One region of the Martinezella lusitana genome, then DNA from elsewhere that is predicted to be linked to it. Evidence: riboswitches for the same ligand, from Rfam matches in the RefSeq annotation. Region 1 holds a riboswitch; the other holds the start of a gene.
The links. A riboswitch is a leader RNA that binds a small molecule or an ion and turns the genes downstream of it on or off. The one in region 1 is predicted to bind ZMP and ZTP.

Region 1 (5,593 bases):
TCTAGGCAGTCTTCCGAAGGGTCGGGGAGGTGAACAATAGGTATATGCCGGAGATGATCAAAACTCGATGATGGCCGATATTTTGATGGAATATAGCCTGGGAAGACCAAGTAATACCCGGGTTTCATTCCGCTATCGGAGCATTTCTATTTGTTGACAGTGATATTGGGTGCGATTTCATGCGAATTCTGCATATTCTCAATCACACGAACAGGCTGAACGGGCATGTTCATGCGGCGGTCGATCTAGCCTGTGCACAAGCCAAGCTTGGCCACGATGTCTGCCTCGCGAGCGGCGGCGGCGATTTCGATCAGCTGCTGCACAGGCACAACGTCACGACAGTGATGGTGGACCATCGGAGAAAGCCGCTCAACCTGCTTAAATCTTCGTACGCACTCCGCAAACATGTTCGCGCATGGCAGGCGGAGATCGTTCACGCCCATATGATGACAAGCGCCGTGTTGGCCTGGCCGATCTGCAAAGTCGCTGGCATCCCCCTCGTCACCACGGTGCACAACGAGTTCGAGAAAAGCGCGATCCTGATGGGTCTCGGGACGCGGGTGATCGCGGTAAGCGAGGCCGTCGGCGCGTCGATGAGGAAACGCGGAATACCGGCATCGAAACTTCGTGTCGTCCTTAATGGCACTATCGGTTCAGCACGCATTGAAAACCGCAGTCCGTTGCCCGTTGTTCTCGGGTCTCCGAGCATCCTTTTTGTCGGTGGTCTGCATCCGCGAAAAGGGCTCCCCGATCTTTTTGAAGCCTTTGGTATCGCACATGAGAAGTACCCCAAAGCCAGACTTTATATCGTGGGTGAAGGACCTTTCCATGCCAATTATCAGGAGACGGTCGCCAAGATGGATTGCGCGGCCGCCGTCACGTTCCTGGGCGCCAAGGAGGATCCTTTCCCGTGGATGGTAGGCGCTGACATTTTCGTATTGCCGTCGCATGCCGACCCGGCCCCTTTGGTTCTTTCCGAGGCGCGCGAGGCGCGCTGCGCGGTTATCGGAACCAATGTGGATGGCATTCCGCAATTACTGGAATACGGTGCGGCCGGAATTCTCGTGCCGCCGCGCGATCCGCCGGCGTTGGCGACAGCGCTCTGCAACCTGCTTGAAGACACCAAACGTATCGGCGAATGGCAGGACAAGAGCCAGACGCGGATTGAACGCATGACGATTGACCGCGTCGCCCGCGAGACCATGGACGTCTATGGGGGAGCTCTTGCACCTGGCTCGAAAACCACGCAAGCCGCCGCCTGAATGATGATGTGACATCGAGATCCATGGCAGAGCGAACAGAGGACGGGAAATGACGACCGCAACATCTCGACGCAACGTCCTGATAGGGGCCGCCTCACTTGCCGCCGCTGGTGGTTTGTTGTTGACGAATAATCGGCCTTCCGCCGAAGAGGCTCCCGATCCGACTGAAGGTCGCAAGCTGGTCTTCGATGAGGGGTTTACGACGCTGGACACGGCGATCTGGCATGCGGGTCCCAAGGCAACGACTTTCGATACCGGCTTTTACGGGCGGTCCGCCTTCAGCCGGATCGACGGCGAAGAAGGCTTCAATCCTTATGCGATCGTCGATGATCCCTCAGCGAACAATGGCAAGGCGCTTCAAATTTCGGCCCAGTACATTGGACACCAGATGAATGTGCCGAGCTACTACGGCAACAACCTGCCTGAATACCAATGGATTTCCGGCAATATCCAGACGGCCAAGCCCGACGGTACAATCCTCAAAGGTTGGCGGCAGGGCTATTTCGAGGCGCGGATGCAGTTTCCTGCCCATCCGTTGAGCTTTCCCGCTTTCTGGCTGATGAACGGCAGGAGCATTCTTTTTCCCCAGACGAGCGTCGAACTCGATGTCGTCGAACAGAAAGGGTGGGAACACGACCTCTATGGCGCATACCTGCACGAATGGGGCAAGCCGGGCGAGCATCACAAAGGGATCGGCGTTCCGACCAGCGTCGATATCACCAAGGGCTATTTCCGCTATGGTCTGCTCATCGAGGGTGCCCGCTGCCGCTTCTACTTCGAGCGCAAACAGATCCTCGATCCGAAAACCCAGCAGCCTATCGACTGGACTTTGGGGCGCGCAGCGGAGATGGATGCGGGAGGAGATGTATTCTGGCCGCTGCTCACGCTTGCCTTGCGGTCGGATGTCCCGTTCCCCAATCCGCTGAAGCCGGAAGACCGGCTAACCCATATGCGGGTCGACTACATGCAGGTTTACGCGTGACGTCGGTCAAATTATCGCGCTAGGCGATCAACGGCTTTGTCACTACGGCCTAATCCACTCTTCGAACGCCTTGGGTTCGACATTGCCGCCACAAAGAACGGTTGCCACGGTCTTGCCGGCGAAACGCTGTGGATTCTCAAGAATGGCTGCGACGCCAAGTGCGGCGGCGGGTTCGACTATAAGCCCAGAATGCAGGTATAGAAGCCGCATTCCCTCCTTGATGCTTTCCTCGCTGACCAAAAGGGCGTCATCGGCGACGGCCAATAAATCATCGAGAACTTCCGGGATTACATAGCGCCCAGCCACCCCATCGGCGATGGTGTTCGGGGCGCCGGCGTCCACAATCCGCCTGGCCTTGAAGGAAAGGGTCATAGCCGGTGCATTTCGGGGCTGGACTGTGATTATCTCCACGCTTGGCCGCCGGCACTTCAGGGCATAACCGATGCCCGTCGCCATTGCCCCGGCTCCCAGAGAAACCAGGACGGCGTCCAGCGCTTCAGGAAGTTGTGAAAGCTCGAGCCCGATTGTCGCGGCACCTTCACACGTGTCGAGATTCTTGCTGTCCTCCACGAGGAAGGCGCCCGTTTCTTCGGCATGATCCGAGGCCGCTTGAAGTGCTGCTTCGATCTCCCCTTCGACCAACACCACATTTGCCCCTAGTAGCCGCATCTTTTCCACCTTGAAGGCATTGGCGGCGGCGGATGCCGTCACCGTGACATCAAAGTTTCTCAGTTGGCCACCATAGGCGAGTGCTTGACCCAGATTGCCCGCGCTGGCGCAGACGACCGATTTTTTATCACCTTGCGACTGTAGCCGTGCCAAAACCATCTCGGTGCCACGCCCTTTGAAGCAGCGCACGGGATTCATCGTTTCTACTTTGAGAATGACTCGGCAACCCAGAGCCCGGCTCAGAGTTTCACAGACGTATTGCGGTGTATGAAGAAAGACCTTGTGTATGGTCGTGGCAGCGGTTTCGATTCGATCGATGTCCAAGCGCATATGAGCCCCCCATTGCGATTCTCAGTAGGGCCCAGGCGGTCGGCGTATATCGCTGCGTTCCACGATGGTTTTCCATCATAATCCGCCAGTCGCGCAGCTGCTAAACACTCATTCACTGGCCAGGCAATGTCAAGGATGTGAGTAGCCGCGACTTTAATCCCGTCGAATGCTTTTTCAAAACTCAAAGCATGCCTGCGGACCAGGGCAAAGCATATTGTCGATGCCGTGCAGCGACCCGCAAGGCATCCGCATGGACATCGACAACCCGTTCGGTGTCGAAGCTGTCTATGAAGCTCTGTCGGTATTCCGCATGGGACAATTCATCCTGCAGGTTGTCGCAGTAATAAATCATCGCCTTGACCAGTTCATCGCCGCCGCTCACTGGAACGAGAAGGCCTAGACGCCTGTCCACGAGAATGTCGCTCGGACCGAATTCGCAGTCGGTCGATATGACCGGAAGACCAAACCTCAGGGCCTCGCATATCGCCAACGACCAGCCTTCCCAACGCGATGTCGATATGTAGACATCGCTGGTGGACAAGGCCGATTGCGGATTGTCCGGGTGGTGCTCGATGCTTACCACGTCCTCGAGTTCCAGCCGTCTGATTTGCTCACGCAGCTCAGCCTCTCCAGCGCCGTAACCCACAACCTTGAGTTTGACGTTCTTGCGGGCCTTATAAAGTTCGGCGAATGCATCCAGCAGGATATCCTGCCCCTTTTGATAGGAAAATCGGCCGACATTCACAAAGGTAACGCAGTTTGCCTCATCGACAGGTTTACTTTTTGGGAAATCAAACTTTCTGACCGGATTTGGCAGCCAGTATTGCGGCGTTTTGCTGGCGAACATGGCCTTGAAAGATTCAAGCTGCTTGGGCGATGTGCCGAAGACGTAGGAGAGGCGCTTGATGAAATAGATCCTCATCAGAAAGAACAGGATCTTGGCTTTGAGGTGGCTCGGTTCCAGCCGTGGATTGCCATGCAGATGCATGGCGAAATTCCGTCGGATTCCCAGGCAAGCCATCATGCAAATGACCGTCGGCTCGATCTGCGGGACGACGATAAGGCCATAGTCCTTGCTCTTGAACACGCTCCTTAAGATAGACACCAATTCTCGCCGGTTGTGCGCAATTCTATCGATCGTATTGTAGCTTTGCTTTCCAGCCGGCCGGTTTTTGTGGGTAGACGTGTAGAGGACGTCAATCTCAAAGTCGGCCGCGTATTTTTCGGACAGGGCAGAGCATATCGTATCGACCACGCGCTCGATGCCTGCGAAGGAACTCGTGCCGGGTTGAATATAAAGGATTTTTATGCGGCCGTGAGTTGGCACTTGTTCTTCCCCGCTCGGCAATTCAGCTTTCATTTGCATGCGTGCGTCCTATTCGAGCTGGCGGATCTTTATAGTGCGGCACAGAGTACAATATTAATAATGAATGGCGATAGTCTGTAGTGTTATTTTGAAAAGAAATAGTAATATTCGCAATCTGAAATTCGCTAAGTATTTCGGTCTTTCGAGCGCCCAGCAAATTTGATTTTGCCGCAGCTTGCGAAATGACGGGAGCCTTGCCGGCATCTTGCATCGAGCGTGGGTAGAGGGGTCGCCATCTCGATGGCCGCTTCCAATTCGTTGACGTATGAGTCAATGAATCATTTGAATGGCAGCGATGTGCGTGATAATGCCGTAGCGTTGGCAATCGGGCACAAAGGCCAGAGAATGAAAAGATTTAGCCTGTTCCTGATAATGGCTATGCTCACGTCGTGTGCGAGCCGCCCAGGACCTGATGTATTGGAAACAGTTTCGAAAGCCCCCGCAACGACGAATACGATCACGGTCTATTCGGCAACGACCAGGCCAAGAAAAGATCCGGCGCAGAATATTTTCACGAGTGGACGGTCGATTTCGACGAATTACGCTCAGTTCACCATCTCAATTCCACCGACGCATAAGAGCGGTCAGATAGAATGGCCGCATCCGAAGCCTGACCCACAGAAGACATTCGCGGTCACAGGGCAGGCGGTTCTTAACCGTGAGAGTTTTTTGAAGGCTATTCCGGAGAAAGACCAACAGCGCCGGGTTGTCGTCTTTGTCCATGGCTATAATTACAACTTTCAGGAAGCCTTGTTTCGCCTTGCTCAGTTGAGAGCCGATTCAAATCTCCCTGCCGTGCCGATCTTGTTCGCATGGCCGTCACAAGCCGCACTGTCGGGCTATATAGCCGATAAGGATTCGGCGACATTTTCACGGGATAATCTGACGCAGCTTCTCATCGACCTCACGAAGGATCGCAAGCGCGGCGAAGTTATGGTGTTCGCTCATAGTATGGGCGGCTGGTTGACCACGGAAGCTCTCAGG
Region 2 (5,593 bases), on a different replicon from region 1:
TCGCAGGTCTTTGCCGCACTGATCGACACGATCGACCTGTCCCAGCTTTCCAAGCTCGATGCCGAGGCCGCGCGCGAGGAAATCCGCGACATCGTCAACGACATCATCACCATCAAGAATTTCGCGATGTCGATCTCCGAGCAGGAGGAACTGCTCGAGGATATCTGCAACGACGTGCTCGGCTACGGCCCGCTGGAGCCATTGCTGGCGCGCGACGATATCGCCGACATCATGGTCAATGGCGCCGGCCAGACCTTCATCGAAGTTGGCGGCAAGACCATCGAATCGGAGATCCGTTTCCGCGACAATGCCCAGCTTCTTTCCATCTGCCAGCGCATCGTCAGCCAGGTCGGCCGCCGCGTCGATGAATCCAGCCCCATTTGCGACGCCCGCCTGCCGGACGGATCGCGCGTCAACGTCATCGCGCCGCCGCTGTCGATCGATGGCCCGGTGCTCACCATTCGTAAATTCAAGAAGGACAAGCTGACGCTCGATCAGCTCGTCCGCTTCGGCGCCATCACGCCCGAGGGCGCGACGCTTCTGCAGATCATCGGCCGCGTTCGCTGCAATATCGTCATTTCCGGCGGTACCGGCTCGGGCAAGACGACGTTGCTGAATTGCCTCACCAACTATATCGACCGCCATGAGCGCGTCATCACTTGCGAAGATACGGCCGAACTGCAGCTGCAGCAGCCGCATGTCGTCCGTCTTGAAACCCGCCCTCCGAACATCGAAGGCGAGGGCGAGATCACCATGCGCGACCTCGTCAAGAACTGCCTGCGCATGCGTCCTGAGCGCATCATCGTCGGCGAAGTGCGCGGACCGGAGGTCTTCGACCTGTTGCAGGCGATGAACACCGGTCATGACGGCTCCATGGGTACGCTCCACGCCAACACGCCGCGCGAATGCCTCAGCCGTATCGAATCGATGATCGCGATGGGCGGCTACAGCCTGCCGGCAAAGACGGTCCGCGAGATCATCTCCACCTCCGTCGACGTGATCATCCAGGCTGCCCGCCTGCGTGATGGTTCGCGCCGTATCACCCAGATCACCGAGGTGATCGGCATGGAAGGCGACGTGATCATTACCCAGGACCTGATGCGCTACGAAATGGAAGGCGAGGACGCCAACGGCCGCATCATCGGCCGGCACATGTCGACCGGCGTCGGCAAGCCGCATTTCTGGGATCGTGCCCGCTACTACAACGAGGAAAAGCGCCTGGCGGCGGCCCTCGACGAGATGGAAAACAATTCGAAATAGGACTTTCCCGATGTTCGGTGTCGATCCAGTGGTGCTTTTGATTGTCCTGCTCGCAGCCGTTTCGGCGGCGGCGGTCTGCTATGGCGTTCTTTATTCCCGGATCGAGGCGCAGAAGAAGACGGACAGCCGCGTTAGCCGGGTCAAGGCGGCCGAGAGTGATCGCAACAAGGTCAAGGCGGCGCGCGACCGCGTGCAGGAAATGTCGAAGCGCCGCAAATCGGTGCAGGACACGCTCAAGGATCTGGAGAAGCGCCAGGTCGAGAACACCAAGAAGAAGCAGTCGCTGAAGGCGCGCCTCGTGCAGGCCGGTCTGTCGCTGACGCCGGCGCGCTTCTATCTCTTCAGCGTCCTGTTTGGCCTTTTCGTCATGGTCGTCGCCTTCCTTTTCGGCGCGCCGCTCCCCGTCATCGCCGGCCTGCCCTTCGCCGCCGCCTTCGGACTGCCGCGCTGGGTCGTCGGCTTCCTCATCAAGCGCCGGCAGAACAAGTTTCTGGAGGAGTTTCCGAACGCGCTCGATCTCATCACCCGCTCGATCCGCTCTGGCCTGCCGCTCAACGACGCCGTGCGCCTTGTGGCGAGCGAAGCGCGCGAGCCGGTCAAGTCCGAGTTCCGCAGGGTGGTCGAAACACAGCAAGTCGGCCTCAGCATGACCGATGCCTGTGCGCGCATGAACAATCACATGCCGCTACAGGAGGTGAATTTCTTCTCGATCGTCATCGCTATCCAGGCGCAGGCGGGCGGCAATCTCTCCGAAGCGCTGGGCAATCTTGCGAAGGTGCTGCGCGAGCGCAAGAAAATGAAGGCGAAGGTGATCGCGCTGTCGATGGAAGCCAAGGCCTCGGCCGTCATCATCGGTGCGCTGCCCTTCATCGTCATGCTGCTCGTCTACCTGACCTCGCCGCAATACATGATGATCCTTTTCACCGATCCGCGCGGTCATCTGATCATGTTGCTTGCCGGCATCTGGATGGCATTCGGCATCATCATCATGCGCCAAATGGTCAATTTCGACATCTGATCGGAAGGAAAGACACAGCCCATGGCCGATATTGCCGCCAAGTTGACCGATCCGAGTATGATCCTCGCCGTTTTCGTGGCGATTGCTGTCTTTGCCACATTCTACACGATAGCCGTGCCCTTCCTCGAGCGCGGCGATCTCAACAAGCGCATGAAGGCGGTCTCCACCGAGCGCGAGCAGATCCGCGCCCGTGAACGCGCCCGGATGAACACGGACGGCGGCAAGGCGTCCCTGCGCAGCCAGAACAACAAAAACGTCCGCCAGATCGTCGAGCGCTTCAATCTCCGCAACGCGCTGGTCGATACCAACACCGTCAATCGCCTGCGCGCCGCCGGCCTGCGCTCGGAAAACGCGCTGAACATGTTCCTGGTGGCGCGCTTCCTGCTACCCTTTCTGTTCCTGGCCGTGGCCGTCTTCTTGGTTTTCGGCCTCGGCTATTTCGCCGCCAAGCCGTTTCCCCTCCGTCTTCTCGGTGTCATCGGACACAGCTATGTCGGTTTCTACTCACCGAATATCTATATCTCCAACCGGGTCGCCAAGCGGCAGAAATCCATCAAGCGCGCCTGGCCGGATGCACTCGACCTGATGCTGATCTGCGTGGAATCGGGCATCTCCATCGAGGCCGGCATGCGCCGCGTCTCCGAAGAGATGGCGGAGCAATCGCCGGCACTTGCCGAGGAAATGGTGTTGACCACGGCCGAGCTCTCGTTCCTGCAGGAGCGTCGCACCGCCTTCGACAATCTCGCCGCCCGCACCCAGATCGAAATCGTCAAGTCGGTGACGCAGGCCCTGATCCAGGCGGAACGCTACGGCACGCCTGTCTCGCAGGCGCTGCGCGTGCTGGCGCAGGAAGGCCGCGACGAGCGCATGAACGAGGCGGAAAAGAAAGCGTCCGCCCTTCCGCCGAAACTGACCGTGCCGATGATCGTCTTCTTCCTGCCTGTCCTGATGGCCGTCATCCTCGGCCCGGCCATCATCCAGGTGATGGATAAGTTCTGATACGCGGATCTTGCCGCAGGGCTTGGAGGCAGCTAGTCTGCCCCCCTGCGCAACTGGCGATATGAGATGGGCGACCATCGGGGAGCGCGGGCAAGATAGTGCCGCTCACCTGGGCAAATTCCAATCGAACGGGAGTTGCTATATGTCGTCCATCGCTGTCTTTTTCAGCATTTTAGCTGCCATCTCCATCGGGGCGGCCAGTCCTGGTCCGAGTTTCGTTCTCGTTTCCCGTATCGCCGTTTCCCGCTCGCGCAAGGCCGGTCTTGCTGCAGCCCTCGGCATGGGTGTGGGCGCGGTTATTTTTGCGACATTGGCGTTGGCCGGGTTGAATGCCCTGCTGATGCAGGTCGAATGGCTGTATCTCGCCCTGAAGATCGCCGGTGGCCTCTATCTGATTTATCTCGGGATTGGAATCTGGCGCGGCGCGGCTGAGGATCTCGTCGTCGACGCTCCCGCTGCCCCGTCCAGCATGAGCGTCGGTCGCAATTTCTGGTTCGGGCTTGGAACGCAGCTCAGCAATCCGAAGACCGCTATTTTCTATGGCAGCATCTTTGCGGCGCTTCTCCCGGCCGATCCCGCTTGCTGGTTGATACTCGCAATGCCGCCGGCGATCTTCGTGATCGAGGCGGGCTGGTATACGGTTGTGGCGCTCGCCTTTTCGTCAGACCGTCCGCGCGCGTTCCATCTGAAATCCAAGCTCTGGATCGATAGGACCGCGGGCGCCGTTATGGGTGCGCTCGGCGCCCGGCTGGTGACTGAAAGCCTACCACGGCATATCTGGCGCTGAAGGCCTAATTGACCGCTTTCTTGGTATTGTCGCTGGCGGCGAGTTTCTGCCAGGAATTCTGTTGCGCCAGCATGCCGCGCAGATAGGCCACATTGGCATCGGCCTGCTGCTGCGTCAGTTCCTGCCGGGCGATCTGCTCTGCCTCGGGAAAGCGGCCCTCCAGGCCGACGACGAGGGCCAGGTTCTGGCGCACGCGGCTGTCAGCTGTCGGCTGGCCGGCGGCGGAGCGAAGATAGCTTTCGGCGGACTTGAGGTCGCCGGTCAGCACATAGGACATGCCGAGATTGGAAAGGATGGACGGTTCATTCGGGGCCAGCACCAGCGCGTCGCGATATTTGCCGCGGGCCTCGTTCGAGCGGCCGAGTTGGTCGAGGATAGCGCCTTCGGCCGAAACCAGCCGCCAGTCCGGGCGGTCCGGCATCTGCGCGCGGTCGATGGTTGCCAGCGCCTCTTGCAGTTGGCCTGCCGCCGCCTGCGCCTTGCCGTAGGCCGCGAGAACGCCGCGGTCGCTCGGATGGGTGATCGCCACCTGCTGCATGACGGCGAGAGCCTGTTCGTTGCGGCCGGTCATGCGCAGCACGTTGGCGTAGTTGACGCCGGTGTCGCGGTCCTTCGGATTGGTGTCGTAGGCTTTGCCGAGGGTGAGGGTTGCTCGGGCAAGGTCGGCGCTGTCCATCTGGTCGACCGGCTTCGACACCGTCGGGATCGAACCGGTCGTCATCTTGTCCTTGCCCGTCGTCGAGCAGCCTGCCAGCGCAAGCGCCAGAAGGGCAGCCGATGCGCCACGGAAAAGGAAAGTCTTGAGTGAAGACGTGGTTGAGGCGGCGGACATGTCCCTATCCCTGAATGTCAGAGTCCTGCGTCTGGCCTCAAATCGGAACAGGGAAAGGTTTGACGCAATGTTCGCTCCAGCAATAATCTGTTAACCCTAACAGACAGTTAACTGATGATTCCCTGAAATGACCGCCAAAGGATAGTCATGGCCCCCTATCAGTACATCGAGCGCGCGACGCCGTTCAATTCGAAGGGTGGCGCGACGCTGCCTATCTTCGCCGTCACCCCGGCGCATATCGAGACCGGCACCATCGATCCCATCGCGCTCGATTGGGCACATAAGGCCGGCTACAGGGCGGAAAGCGGCTCGCTGTTGCTGATCCCGACAGCCGATGGCCAGCTCGGTGGCGCGCTGTTCGGCCTCGGCTCCAACCCCTCGGAACAGCCTTTCCTGACCGGCAAGCTGGCGCGCAGCCTGCCGGCCGGCGAGTGGCATATCGAGACCGCGCCGCTGACGGCGAACCGTCTCTCGCTCGGCTTCGGCCTCGGCAGCTACCGCTTCGACCGCTATAAGTCGGAAAAGGCGGCCGGACCCACGCTGATGATCCCGCGCGACGCCGACGCCGCCGATATCAAGCGGCAGCTTGCCGGCGTCTTCCTCGCCCGCGACCTCATCAATACGCCGACCAACGACATGGGGCCGGAACAGCTCGAAGCTGCTTTCCGGGCGCTTGCCGAGCACTACAAGGCGGAGA

Region 2: it holds a riboswitch for ZMP and ZTP, as region 1 does, so the genes downstream of both, HB780_RS27010 (LysE family translocator) here and HB780_RS06290 (threonine ammonia-lyase) in region 1, are expected to answer to the same signal.

The regions. Positions count from the first base shown of each region.
Region 1 is NZ_CP050307.1:692,013-697,605, forward strand. Features, by position in the region: gene HB780_RS06275 (FAD-dependent oxidoreductase) at 1-5, shown strand, start outside; gene HB780_RS06280 (glycosyltransferase family 4 protein) at 180-1,262, shown strand; gene HB780_RS06285 (LamG domain-containing protein) at 1,312-2,244, shown strand; gene HB780_RS06290 (threonine ammonia-lyase) at 2,287-3,243, opposite strand; ZMP/ZTP riboswitch at 3,266-3,346, opposite strand; gene HB780_RS06295 (glycosyltransferase) at 3,425-4,609, opposite strand; gene HB780_RS06300 (alpha/beta hydrolase) at 4,982-5,593, shown strand, end outside.
Region 2 is NZ_CP050308.1:2,760,038-2,765,630, forward strand. Features, by position in the region: gene HB780_RS26995 (TadA family conjugal transfer-associated ATPase) at 1-1,260, shown strand, start outside; gene HB780_RS27000 (type II secretion system F family protein) at 1,271-2,278, shown strand; gene HB780_RS27005 (type II secretion system F family protein) at 2,300-3,277, shown strand; ZMP/ZTP riboswitch at 3,317-3,399, shown strand; gene HB780_RS27010 (LysE family translocator) at 3,420-4,064, shown strand; gene HB780_RS27015 (tetratricopeptide repeat protein) at 4,069-4,896, opposite strand; gene HB780_RS27020 (leucyl aminopeptidase family protein) at 5,044-5,593, shown strand, end outside.